DNA from 3 places in the Pediococcus sp. M21F004 genome. Region 1 is predicted to be linked to each of the others. Evidence: predicted binding sites of a transcription regulator. Region 1 holds the regulator's gene; each other region holds the start of a gene.
The links. Region 1 encodes HrcA, which represses chaperone genes, less so after heat shock. Its sites were predicted from a motif close to TTAGCACTCNNNNNNNNNGAGTGCTAA; they were not measured.
Positions count from the first base shown of each region.

Region 1 (4,294 bases):
AGAAGAAGCGGTTGAAAATGGAACTATTGAAACTTTGTTAACACCGCTAGATCATGCTTTGGAAAAATATCCCCACTTTGCATTAAATGAAGACTTATGGACCAGAGTTCAAAATGGGGCAGTTTTAAAACGTAGCAATTTTGATCAACCAAAAGATGCGGAACCAGTGCTTGTCTTAACGCATGCAGATCGAGTTCAGGCTTTATATCAATATGATCAAGAAAGGGCAGCATATCGGCCATTAACTATGCTGCTAACGGAATAGGAGAATTTGTATGAAAATCATTTATTTACATCATCCGTATGACGTTAACCAAATTACGGATGATAAAGTCGTTATGGCAATGGGATTTTTCGGTGGTGTGCATCTAGGACATCAAGCTGTATTGAAACAGGCTCGAAAAGTAGCTGATCAACGGAAGTTACCTCTTGCAGCTATGACGTTTGATCACCACCCGTCTGTTGTGTTTCCAAAGCCAGAGTTAGACGGCACACTGTATTTAAGCTCGGTTAAGCGAAAGGCCGAATTAATGCAGAAATTTGGGGTAGATTTACTATATGTGGTGAGTTTTACATCTAAGCTGGCCAATTTGACCCCTCAGGATTTTGTCGACCAGTATATGGTTGACCTTTGCGCTCAGGTGATTGTGGCCGGCTTTGATTATACTTATGGCCCCCGCAAAATTGCCGATATGGCGCATTTATCAACGTATGCTAAAAACAGATTTGAAATTGTGACTGTTCCAGAATTTCTCTTAGACGGTGAAAAAGTGAGCTCAACGCGAATCAGAACAGATTTAAAACAAGGTGATGTAGATCACGCCAACCTATTTCTTGGGTACATCTACCAAACTAGTGGCTTAGTGGTTCATGGCGAAGCTCGTGGTCGCACATTAGGGTTTCCAACTGCTAATATCTTATCCGATCCTAAAGCTAGGATTCCTGGGATCGGGATTTACGCCGTCCGAATCAAAATCGGATCTAAATGGTATTTAGGCATGGCATCGGTTGGGCGCAACGTTACTTTTGGTGAACATCGTCCAATCACGTTAGAAATTAATATTTTTGATTTTGACCAGGAGATTTATGGAGAAATGGTTCGGGTTGATTGGTATCACTATGTTCGTGGTGAAATTAAATTTGACGGTGCAGAGGGATTAATCGATCAATTAAAGGCAGACGAAAAGAATATTCGGCAGTATTTTGCGAATTTGACTATATAATGCAAAAAAATGTTTGACTATTGTTGACTTTTAGAAAAACATTTGGTATCTTTAATAGTGTCTTAGCACTCCAATGTGCTAAGTGCTAAAAGAGGTGATGGTTTTGCTGACAGATAGAGAGTTACTGATTTTAAAAGCAATCGTTCAAATATACACGGACGATGGGCAACCGGTTGGCTCAAAAGCATTGGTTAGTCAATTACCGATCCACGTTAGTTCGGCAACGATTCGAAACGAAATGGCAACATTAGAAGAAAAAGGTTTGCTTAAAAAGACACATTCTTCTTCTGGACGGGTGCCTTCAATTAAGGGGTACCGTTATTATGTGGATCATTTGTTGAAGCCTGATAAGGTTCAATCAAGTGATTTACGTCGCATTCGTTCTTCATTCAATCAACAGTTTCAAGAGATTGATGATATCGTAGCTGAATCTGCAGATATGCTTTCTAAATTGACTAGTTATACTGCTTTCACAGTGAAACCGGAGCTTAAGGATGCTAAGCTTGAAGGCTTTCGATTAGTTCCGCTTGGGAATCATCGGGTGATGGCGATCTTGGTTACTGATAATGGTGATGTTCAAAATCGCACGTTTAAGGTTCCTAGCAGCGTTAACCCAGAGGCGTTAGAATCCGTAATTCGAATTATTAATGATCAGCTAGTGGGATTAACATTAGGTGAGGTATTCAAACGACTGGAAACAGATATTCCGATGCAAATCGGAAAATATATAGAAACTCCAGATGGATTCTTAGATATCTTTGAAGATGTTTTGAAGAAATCGGCTACAGAACGTTTCTTTGTTGGTGGCCGTTTGAACCTTTTAGATTTTTCAAAGCAGCCTGATGTAAGTTCGCTTCGGTCGTTATATTCATTGATGGGACGGTCAACAGATCTCGCTGATGTATTAGGCGGATCACTTGATCAGAATATCCAGGTTCAAATTGGCAATGAAATTACCAATAATTTGTTGAAAAATTATAGTCTGATTACAGCCACGTATGACGTTGATCAGCATGGTAAGGGTGTCATTGCGATCTTAGGCCCGACTAGTATGCCATATTCTAGAATGATTGGATTGGTTGGTGCGTTTCGAACAGAATTAGCGCAGCGATTAATAGATTATTACCACGATATTGATGATATTTGAGAGGTGTGAATGTAGTGTCTGAAGATAAAAAAGTTGAAGAAATTGAAAAAACGGCAGAGGAGACGAACGAAAAGTCTAAACCAGCCAAAGAAACAACAACTAAATCAGAAAAAAAAGCTAAAAAGCATGGCAAGTCAAATAAACAAATTGAAGAGTTACAAACGCAGATTAGTGAATTAACTGGTAAGGTTGATGCTATAACTGATCAATATATTCGTGCTAAGGCTGAAATTGCTAATATTCAAAAGCGCAACGAAAAAGAGCAGGCTAACCTAGTTAAATATGATGGTCAACATTTAGCCAAAGATATTCTTCCGGTTATTGATAACTTGGAACGAGCTTTATCCATTGAGGTTTCAGATGAGAGCGGTGTTCAGCTCAAAAAGGGAATCCAGATGGTGTATGATCATATGAGTAAGGCGCTTAAAGACAATAACGTGACTGAGATTGAGGCTGAGGGCCAATCCTTTGATCCTCAAATTCATCAAGCAGTCCAAACAGTGCCTGTTGAAGATGGTAAAGAAGCAGACCAGATTGTTAGTGTTTTACAAAAAGGTTATATGTTAAAAGACCGTGTTTTACGACCAGCAATGGTTGTCGTGGCACAATAAAAAATATATAAAGAGGGATAATAAAAATGGCAAGCAATAAAATTATTGGAATTGATTTAGGAACCACAAATTCTGCAGTTGCAGTGCTCGAAGGCGACAAGCCAAAGATTATTACAAACCCAGAAGGTAACCGTACTACACCTTCAGTGGTTGCATTTAAGAATGGTGAAACACAAGTTGGGGAAGTTGCAAAACGACAAGCAATTACAAATCCTGATACAATTGTTTCCATCAAACGTCATATTGGCGAAAGTGGCTACACCGTTTCAGCAAACGGTAAATCATACACACCTCAAGAAATTTCAGCAATGATTCTTGAATATTTAAAACATTATGCAGAAGACTATCTTGGTGACACAGTTGAAAAAGCTGTTATTACCGTTCCTGCATACTTTGACGATTCTCAACGTCAAGCTACTAAAGATGCTGGTAAGATTGCTGGATTAGATGTTGAACGAATTATTAACGAACCAACAGCTTCCGCGTTAGCTTATGGCCTAGACAAACAAGATAAAGATGAAAAAGTCTTAGTTTATGATCTTGGTGGAGGAACTTTTGATGTTTCGATTCTTGAATTAGGCGATGGTGTTTTCCAAGTTCTTTCTACTAATGGTGATACTCATCTTGGTGGTGATGATTTTGACCAAAAGATCATCGATTGGCTTGTTGCTGAGTTCAAGAAGGACAATGGTGTTGACCTTTCTCAAGATAAGATGGCCTTACAACGTTTGAAGGATGCAGCTGAAAAAGCTAAGAAAGATCTTTCTGGCGTAAATGAAGCTCAAATTAGCTTACCATTTATCTCTGCTGGGGCTAATGGTCCTTTACATTTGGAAAAGACCTTAACACGTGCACAATTTGATCAAATGACATCAGACCTTGTTGCACGCACTAAGACACCTGTAGATAATGCGTTACGTGATGCTGGCCTTTCAACCAGTGAAATTGATGAGGTTATCCTTAATGGTGGGTCAACTCGAATCCCTGCAGTTCAAGAAGCTGTTAAGAATTGGACAGGCAAAGAACCTAACCATTCAATTAACCCTGATGAAGCTGTTGCCATTGGTGCTGCAGTCCAAGGTGGTGTTTTGACTGGTGATGTTAAAGACGTCGTTTTGCTTGATGTCACACCACTTTCATTAGGAATTGAAACAATGGGTGGGGTCTTCACTAAGTTGATTGACCGCAATACAACCATTCCAACAAGTAAATCACAAGTATTCTCCACTGCTGCTGATAGTCAACCAGCTGTTGATATTCACGTCCTTCAAGGCGAACGACCAATGGCTGCCGATGACAAAACACTTGGAAGA
Region 1 covers NZ_CP177314.1:323,073-327,366, forward strand. Annotated here, with positions in the region: gene truB (tRNA pseudouridine(55) synthase TruB) at 1-265, shown strand, start outside; gene ribF (riboflavin biosynthesis protein RibF) at 276-1,223, shown strand; gene hrcA (heat-inducible transcriptional repressor HrcA) at 1,321-2,370, shown strand; gene grpE (nucleotide exchange factor GrpE) at 2,385-2,981, shown strand; gene dnaK (molecular chaperone DnaK) at 3,008-4,294, shown strand, end outside.

Region 2 (4,294 bases), 510 kb from region 1:
TTGGCATACACCTAATCAAGTTATTTTTCGGTTGTATACCACTCACTTACATATTGAATTATATCAGGAGCCGCTCTTCATTGCAACTCAAACCCCTATGCAATCTTAAACGTTTTCTTAACCAACCCTCTAATCTGCTTCATACCGCTTTCGTGCCGATGATGACGGAATATTCAAACTTTCTCGATATTTTGCAACTGTCCGTCTAGAAACCTCAATCTTACGTTCTGCCAATTGTTTAACAATTTTTGCATCAGATAATGGTTTACGCTTATCCTCTTCATGAATAAACTTCTGCAATAACTGCTTCACTGTATCAACCGATAAGCCTTCTGGTGATGCATCTGTCTTAGCCACAGCGCTACTAAAAAATGATTTAAGTTCAAAAGTACCAAAGCGCGTTTGTAAATACTTGCCATTGACTGCCCGACTAATTGTGGATTCATGTAAACCCAATTTCAAGGCCACATCTTGTAACAGCAGCGGCCTCAATTCTTTGGTCTTTTCAAGGAAGAAAGCCTGTTGATGTTCAACTAAAACTCTTCCAACCCGTAAAATTGTGTTTTCTCTTTGTTGTAAGCTTCGAGAAATCCAATCGTACTCTTTCTTTTTCCCTTTGACATAGTCCGTTACTTCACTATCTTTTCGTTGTAACATCTTTTGAAAATAACGTTGTTGGAAATGCACGGCAGGTTTAGCCGATCGCGACATTCGAATACTAAGTTCTCCCTCCTCATTTTCCACAATCAAATCTGGAAAAATATATTGAGGACCCTCGTCATTAAAACGAGCGCCTGGCTTCGGGGTTAAGGTCCGGATATAATCAAAAATTTCTTGAATCTCTGCCAAAGTCATTTCTTGCTGCTTAGCAATTAAGGCCCATTTTTTATTTGCTAACTCCTCAAAATTTTCCTTTAAAAGCGTGATCGCATTTTTTGGTGCCCAATCATCGCTCTCAGCCTGAAGTAAAAGACTCTCTTGCAAATTTCTCGCCCCAACGCCCGGCGGATCCAGTTGCTGAATTAACGTTACAGCATCCACCATATCAACCTTGTTACTCCCGGTTTTTTCCATCGCGTCTTCAAGTGAAATGTCCAAGTAGCCATCTTGATCAATATACTCAAGTAAAAATAAAACTAAATTCCGTAAGGGAGTATCTCGCAGTGTGAGATGAATCTGATCAAGTAAATATTCAAACAAGGATTGATGACTGTCATTTGGAATTTGATTCATATAATTTTCATCAACTGATTGTGAAGATGATCTGGACTGCGAACTAATTGGTAGATCTTCTCGACTAGTTGACACATTAATTAATGGATTTTCCAACGCCTTTTGGTTCAAAAAATTTTGTAATTCTTCAACATTATATTGTAGAACTTGAATCGATTGCTGCAACGTCTGGGTCATTGCTAACCGTTGAGCTTGTTTTTGATGTTGATGTAGGCCCTGTTGAATAGCCAAGTAGATCACCTCTTTTTAAATAGCTTGTTTTTTTAAAGTGAATACAGTAAAATTAAAAGGTAGTTTGCGCCGTTAGTGTAGTGGATCGCACGTGAGATTCCGGTTCTTGAGACGCGGGTTCGACTCCCGCATGGCGCATTTTTTTGTACCCAAAATTATTTTAGCCTTTTCAAAAATGTTGTTTCGTCACTGTTGAAAGGGTGTTCATAGTCTTCTAATTATTAAACACTAGTTATTAGATGTCAAACAAAATCATTTAAAAACAATAGTTGCCCACATTTTACAAAATAAAGATAAACCTTATTTAGAGCTGATTATCTTCAGCTCTTTTTTAGAACAAATCACTACCTTTACCATCCACCACACAAAAGTGAAAAAGATTAGAAACATGTTCTCAGGCCTTGTATCATGCCACTGTGATGCTTGATGGAAGCTAGTATTAAGGGGATTAATCAAAAAAAGATTCAAAGCGAGTAAAATTGTTTGACCTTTTTTGACCTTGGCGTTAAGCTATTACTATATTAGTGATGAACTAATAAAATAAAAAATTAAATTTAAAGGGAGGCTACTAAGTTATGAACTTAGTTCCAACAGTTATTGAACAATCATCACGTGGCGAACGTGCTTATGATATCTATTCCCGTTTGTTGAAGGATCGAATCATTATGCTTTCCGGTGCTATCGATGATGACGTTGCTAACTCAATTATTGCCCAGCTTTTGTTTCTTGATGCCCAAGACTCTGAGAAAGATATTTACCTATATATCAACTCTCCCGGTGGTGTTGTAACTGCCGGCCTTGCAATTTACGATACAATGAACTTCATCAAATCTGATGTTCAAACAATCGTAATGGGGATGGCTGCATCTATGGCTAGTGTATTGGCATCGTCTGGTACAAAGGGCAAGCGTTTTGCTTTACCTCATTCAGAAGTGTTGATTCATCAGCCATCTGGTGGTGCTCAAGGACAACAAACTGAAATTGAAATTGTCGCAGAAGAAATTCTAAAGACACGTAAACAATTGAACCAAATCTTGGCTGACAATTCTGGTCAACCATTGAAAGTTATTAATCGTGATACCGAGCGTGATCATTACTTTACAGCTCAAGAAGCTGTTGATTACGGCTTGATTGACGGAATTATGGCCAATAACGAAGATTTAAAGAAGTAACATTTCAGATATTCAAAAAAAGACACTGAGTTTTTATAACTCGGTGTCTTTTTTTGTTTACAGACTCTACGCACGTAATTTATCTGCATATTCATTTAATTTTCGTAGTCGATGGTTAATCCCCGATTTTGAAATTGCACCACTTGGAATCAACTCGCCCAATTCCTTTAAACTGACTTCTTGATTATCCAATCTAACTCGCGCAACCTCTTGAAGTTTTGGTGGTAATTTATTAATTCCTACCATTTCATCAATATATTTAATGTTATTGATTTGTTTACTCGAAGCGTTAGCAACTTTCGTCAAATTAGCATTTTCGCAATTTACAAGCCGATTAACAGAATTGCGCATATCACGAAGAATCCGAACGTCCTCAAATTTCAGCATCGAATTGGTTGCTCCAATTAAAGATAGGAAGTCCGCAATTCGTTCCGCTTCCTTCAAATAGACAATATATCCGCTACGTCGCTCAGTCGAACGCGCATTTAAATGATATCGATTCATCCATTCAGTCAACATTGCGTTGTGTGTTTCATATAAAGAATAAATTTCCAAGTGATATCGACTTGTTTCAGGATTATTAACTGATCCTCCAGCCAAAAATGCACCTCTTAAATAAGAACGGATTTCACCCTCAGTTGTCAGTAAATCATCAGGCACTTTCTCATTAATCTGAAAACCATTCGTTAAAATAGATAAATCTTCCAGAATAGCTTGGGCATTTGTCATCAAACGGACAATATAAAGATTATTTTTCTTGAGCTTCATTTTGCGACGAACAATTAATTCCCCTTCAACAGAGTAAAAATCCTTTAATAGTGTGTAAATTCGTCGCGCAATTGCGGGATTTTCGGTTTGCACACTTAACACTAACTGATGATGAACCAAATTAATTGAACCATTCATGCGAATAAGAGCCATCAATTCAGCTTTTGCATTTTCAGGATGGACTTCAATCCCAGTTAGCTCTTTTTTTACTTCACTTGCATACGACACGAAAATCCCTTCCTTCTAAATTATAATTTTTCTTGCTAACAATTCTTCAAAACACACTGTTTAGTCACAGGCTTTAGGATTTCCTGCCATATTAAACAATTCTTCGGCCACCCGATCACCATCATGAAAAGCTCCGTGGTCGCGCAAACTAAGAAAGTTATTGGAAACCACCCGACAGTTTTGAGCTCTTAAGCCTTTAAAATCGGATCCAACTTGAGTAGAATACTCGTCGTAACGATCATAATCCATGTAGTCATCAGGTACCTTAGCTGTATTTACGAGCACAGTATCGACGAAATTTTGTCCCAAGTGCTCATTCAACACCCGAACATGATCGGAGTCCGTGAAGTTATCCGTTTCGCCTTTTTGAGTCATAATGTTACAAATGTACACAACCTCTGCTGTGGTTTTTAAAACCGCATCCCCAATGTTTGAAATCATCAGATTAGGGAGAATGCTCGTGAATAAGCTTCCGGGTCCAAGCACGATTTCATCCGCATCTAAAATAGCGTCAATGGCCTCTTGAACAGCATGTGGCTTTTCATTCGCCTTCCAAGAGGTTGGCTCTACCCAAATTCGTTTAATTGTTTTATGGGCGGCAGTAATTTCAGACTCTCCTGCCAATTGACTGCCATCACTAAATTCGGCATGAAGCACAAGCG
Region 2 covers NZ_CP177314.1:1,903,888-1,908,181, reverse strand. Annotated here, with positions in the region: gene rpoN (RNA polymerase factor sigma-54) at 130-1,464, opposite strand; tRNA gene ACLHK8_RS09470 (tRNA-Arg) at 1,531-1,602, shown strand; gene clpP (ATP-dependent Clp endopeptidase proteolytic subunit ClpP) at 2,040-2,636, shown strand; gene whiA (DNA-binding protein WhiA) at 2,703-3,632, opposite strand; gene ACLHK8_RS09455 (gluconeogenesis factor YvcK family protein) at 3,693-4,294, opposite strand, start outside.
Region 2: clpP (ATP-dependent Clp endopeptidase proteolytic subunit ClpP) is a predicted target of HrcA. The motif match lies at 1,815-1,841, and genes of this name have one in related genera.

Region 3 (4,294 bases), 600 kb from region 1:
CAATTGAAATTTGAGCTAGGATTCTTTTTTGGTCCATTATCTACTAAGATTTCTTAGGCCGGTTAAAAACAACAAAAGGTTCATAATAACCACGACTACTGCGGGAGTTTTCTCGCATACGTCGCACTTATTATGAACCTTTTTCGCGTTATTTTTACCCACTGGATTTAAGGCATATCATTTCCAGCTGCGTAGTAAATGTCGTACCACTCTTGGCCTGTCATTTCTACATCACTACCTGCCAATGATTCCTTAATATTTTGTGGATTCATTGAGCCCACTAATACTTGGAATTTAGCCGGATGACGCAAAATCCATGCTGTAGCAATAGCATTTTTTGTGACCCCATACTGATCAGCCAATTCTTGCATTTTTTTATTTAATTCAGGGAATTTAGGATTGTCAATAAATGGCCCATTGAAATTTCCCCATTGATATGGTGACCAAGCTTGGATCACGATATCATGAATTCGAGAATATTCGAGGAATTGCCCGTCATGATCAACACTATGGTCATCTTGCATGTTTGTATGCATCCCAAAATCAATCATGTTGCTGTGCATAATTCCAAACTGTAATTGATTAAACATCAGCTTTTGTGAAACTGCGCCTTGCAACATTTCAAATTGCATTGGATTGAAATTAGAAACACCAAAATGACGCACTTTACCAGCTGTTTGCAATTCATCAAAAGCTTCTGCAATCTCATTTGGTTCCATCAATGGGTCTGGACGATGAAGTAAAACGGAATCCAAATAATCCAGATTTAAGCTCTGCAACTCATGATTCACGGCATCAATAATATGTTGTTTAGAGAAATCGTAACGGTTTCCATAAGGCTTGCCTGAACCGTCATCATTGCCATTACGAATCCCAACCTTGGATTGAATCCATAAGTCATCACGATCTACGGATGATTTAGCTAAAGCATCACGGAAAACGAGATCTGATTTACCGCCTCCATAAATGTCCGCAGTATCAATAAAGTTTACACCGTTATCAACGGCTGTCTCAATTACTTTTTTTGCAGCGTCTGTATCCAACGCGTCCATTCGCATAATTCCTAAGGCTACGTTAGAAACCTTTTTGCCACCAATTGTAATTTGTTTCAAAATTATCACTCCTAAAATTATAGATTTAAGAAACTATCCAAGTTCCAGCTTAACACCTTTTTAGGCGAAACAAAATTAATTTGATATCGGTTACATAAAGAATTCAATTTATAAGCAGTTTTTGGCCCCATGATTACGCAAAAAAGCTGCGACAGTGTAGTCACAGCTTTTTAAAGAGTACCATTCAATTTTAGTTAATTTGAATTTGTTTGCCAGCTTCTAACTTTTCTTCACTCTTTGGCAATATTACTTTTAAAACGCCACCGTCATATGAAGCACTGATCTTTTCACGATCGATGTCTGGTAAATAAAATTGACGTGAAGTGTTACTGAAACTCCGTTCTTGACGAATCAAATTACCTTTTTCGTCTTTCTTTTCCTTTTCAACGTTATGCTTGCCTTCAATAGTCAACGTATCGTTGTCATAATTCAAAGAGATATTTTCCTTCTTGAAACCAGGTAGTTCTGCGGAAACTTCATAATTTTTATCGTTTTCACGGATGTCCGTCTTCATTGAGCTACCTTGAGTCATCGATTTGAAGAAATTCTTCCCAAAATTATCGAAAAAATCAAGTGGTGCAAAATCATCAAAATCTCTGTTTCTTAACTCGTTAGCCATAATTCAAGACTCCCTTTTAATATTATTTTTTGTACCTCATTTCTTGGTACATTTATATAGTATGACCTTTTAGAAACGAATGCAAGAATTTAGCACTCTTTATGTAAGAGTGCTAAATGTGTGTCTTAAAAAGCCGGTATCATAGGATTAACAATTCATTAATTTTAACAATAAAAAAGTTTCTAAACTAGCTTAACGCAGTTTAGAAACTTTTAATTTAGTCCGCTATTGTTTAATAAGTAACTACTTTATGTGTTTCATTAGGCTTATCTTGAACCTTTAAATCTGAAGCATCCCCTAAAATATGCAATGCTTTTTCTCTTGTTTCAACTTGGTCCATGTCGAAGATAATTGATTCAATGGCACCACCGATAAAGTCAAAACGTTCAAAGAAAATGTATGGATCTTCGTTATCACGATGATGAAATTCATCTTCAATTTGTTCGTAAAATCCTTCGCTCCACAGCCGATCTTTTAAATCGGGAAAATCATTTCTAGTAACGAAACCTTTTTCTGCGATCATGTCAGCTGCTTGCTTAACATCTTCTTTATCGAAGTCGATTTTTGCAATCCGTTCTTTATCTGTTTCAACTTTAACTGCTTCTTTTGCCATTTTCGAAATCTCCCTAATCATATTTTTACGACTTCATCCTAGCACCACTTTTTAAAATGGTAAAATGAAACCCCTTTATTTTTGATTACGAGACGTCGCTAAATGCAGTCGATGGCGGAGATCAAACAGTTTATCAAGCTCAGTAACAATTAAAACAACAATTCCGGCCACAATTGGCAATAACCAAAGGGGGGCGCTTAACCCAGCAGTGCTAAAGATACTCTGCATAAATGGTAAATAGGTAATTCCGGCTTGCAATACCAGGAGAATCCCGATGATGACAAAGGCCATCTTATTACGTAAAACATCTTTTGAAATTGCTGGCTTGGGCGTCCGAATGTTAAAGAGATAAAAGATTTTTCCGAATACAATTACGTTTAAGGTAACGGTACTTGCAACGGTCGAACTAACCCCTTGCATCGTTAACCAGTTGAAAGCTCCAATTCCCAGAGCAGCAATCAAAATTGCCACATAGATAATTTGCCAAACATCTTTTCTATTTAAGAAAGACTGATTACTCTTTCGTGGCATCCGCTTCATGATACCTTCCTCAGCTGGTTCAAATAAGAACGCGAACTGAATTGTGACTGCGGAAACCATGTTAATCCATAATAACTGGGTTGGCACCAAAGGTAATTCTTGTTGGAACATAATCGATATCAACACAATCAAACCTTCAGCAAAACTAGTGGGTAATAAGAACCGAATCGTTTTTTTGATATTATCGTAAACGTGACGTCCCTCTTTAATTGCGGTCGTCAACGTTGCAAAGTTATCATCTGCTAAAACCATATCGGCAGCTTCTTTCGCAACATCGGTTCCTTTGATCCCCATCGCAATTCCAATATCAGCTTTTTTCAAGGCTGGCGCATCATTAACACCGTCACCCGTCATGGCAGTGACAAGCCCATTAGCTTGGTATGCTTCCACAATTCGCAACTTGTTCATCGGCGTTGTCCGCGCAAACACATTGTAATCCTGGATAACTTCTTTTAGTTTTTCATCTGAAAGCTCATCAATTTGCGCACCTGTGATGGCCGAAACATTTTCATCTAAACCAAGCTTTGCAGCAATCGCAGACGCCGTTTCAGGGTGATCACCAGTAATCATTTTAACTTTAATTCCGGCTTCACGCATTTGCTTCAATGCCACGATGGTTTCTTCTCTAGGGGGATCAATAATCCCAGTAATTCCTAGAAAATGAACTCCTTCTGCCATAACTTCTGGGGTAAGGTTATGGACATCACGCGAAACTTCACGATAACCCAAGGCCACCACTCGTTCACCGTCTCTTGCCAACTGAGATACCCGGTTTGTCCAGTCTGGAATATCAAAGCTACTATCTGCTTGTTTGGCCATTGTAAAGATCTTATCTGGAGACCCTTTCACCAAAATAACGCGTTGTCCGTCTGAATCCTCATCCAGTTTAGCAATATAACGATATTCTGAATCAAATGGAATTTTGTCCAATTCAACTAAGTCAGGCTCAGTTTCTTTAAACACCTTATGATACAGTGCTAAAAATGCGCCATCAGTAGGTTCTCCGTTGATTTCCCACTTATCATCATTTTTAATCAGGCGTGTGTCATTAGCTTCGTGTCCAGCAACCATCAACCGGTCTAAATCTTCATCTTGACCGACAGCGACCGGTTGGCCATTTTTAGTAATATGCCCAGTTGGTGTATAACCCGTTCCGGTTACCGCATACTTACCATTTTTGGTAATCAGCGTATCAATTGTCATTTCATTTTTTGTTAAGGTTCCCGTTTTATCAGTATTAATCACATCAACTGACCCAAGGGTTTCTACAGCCGGCAAAGTTTTGACGATCGCATTTTGTTTCGTCATTTTTTGCACACCCATGGCCAAAACCACTGAGGTACTAGCTGGCAAGCCTTCTGGAAGGGAACCCACCACCATGGTAATCACCGCCACCATCAAGGCAGAAAC
Region 3 covers NZ_CP177314.1:926,661-930,954, forward strand. Annotated here, with positions in the region: gene ACLHK8_RS04900 (aldo/keto reductase) at 168-1,112, opposite strand; gene ACLHK8_RS04905 (Hsp20/alpha crystallin family protein) at 1,303-1,731, opposite strand; gene ACLHK8_RS04910 (hypothetical protein) at 1,964-2,344, opposite strand; gene ACLHK8_RS04915 (HAD-IC family P-type ATPase) at 2,420-4,294, opposite strand, start outside.
Region 3: ACLHK8_RS04905 (Hsp20/alpha crystallin family protein) is a predicted target of HrcA. The motif match lies at 1,821-1,847, and genes of this name have one in related genera.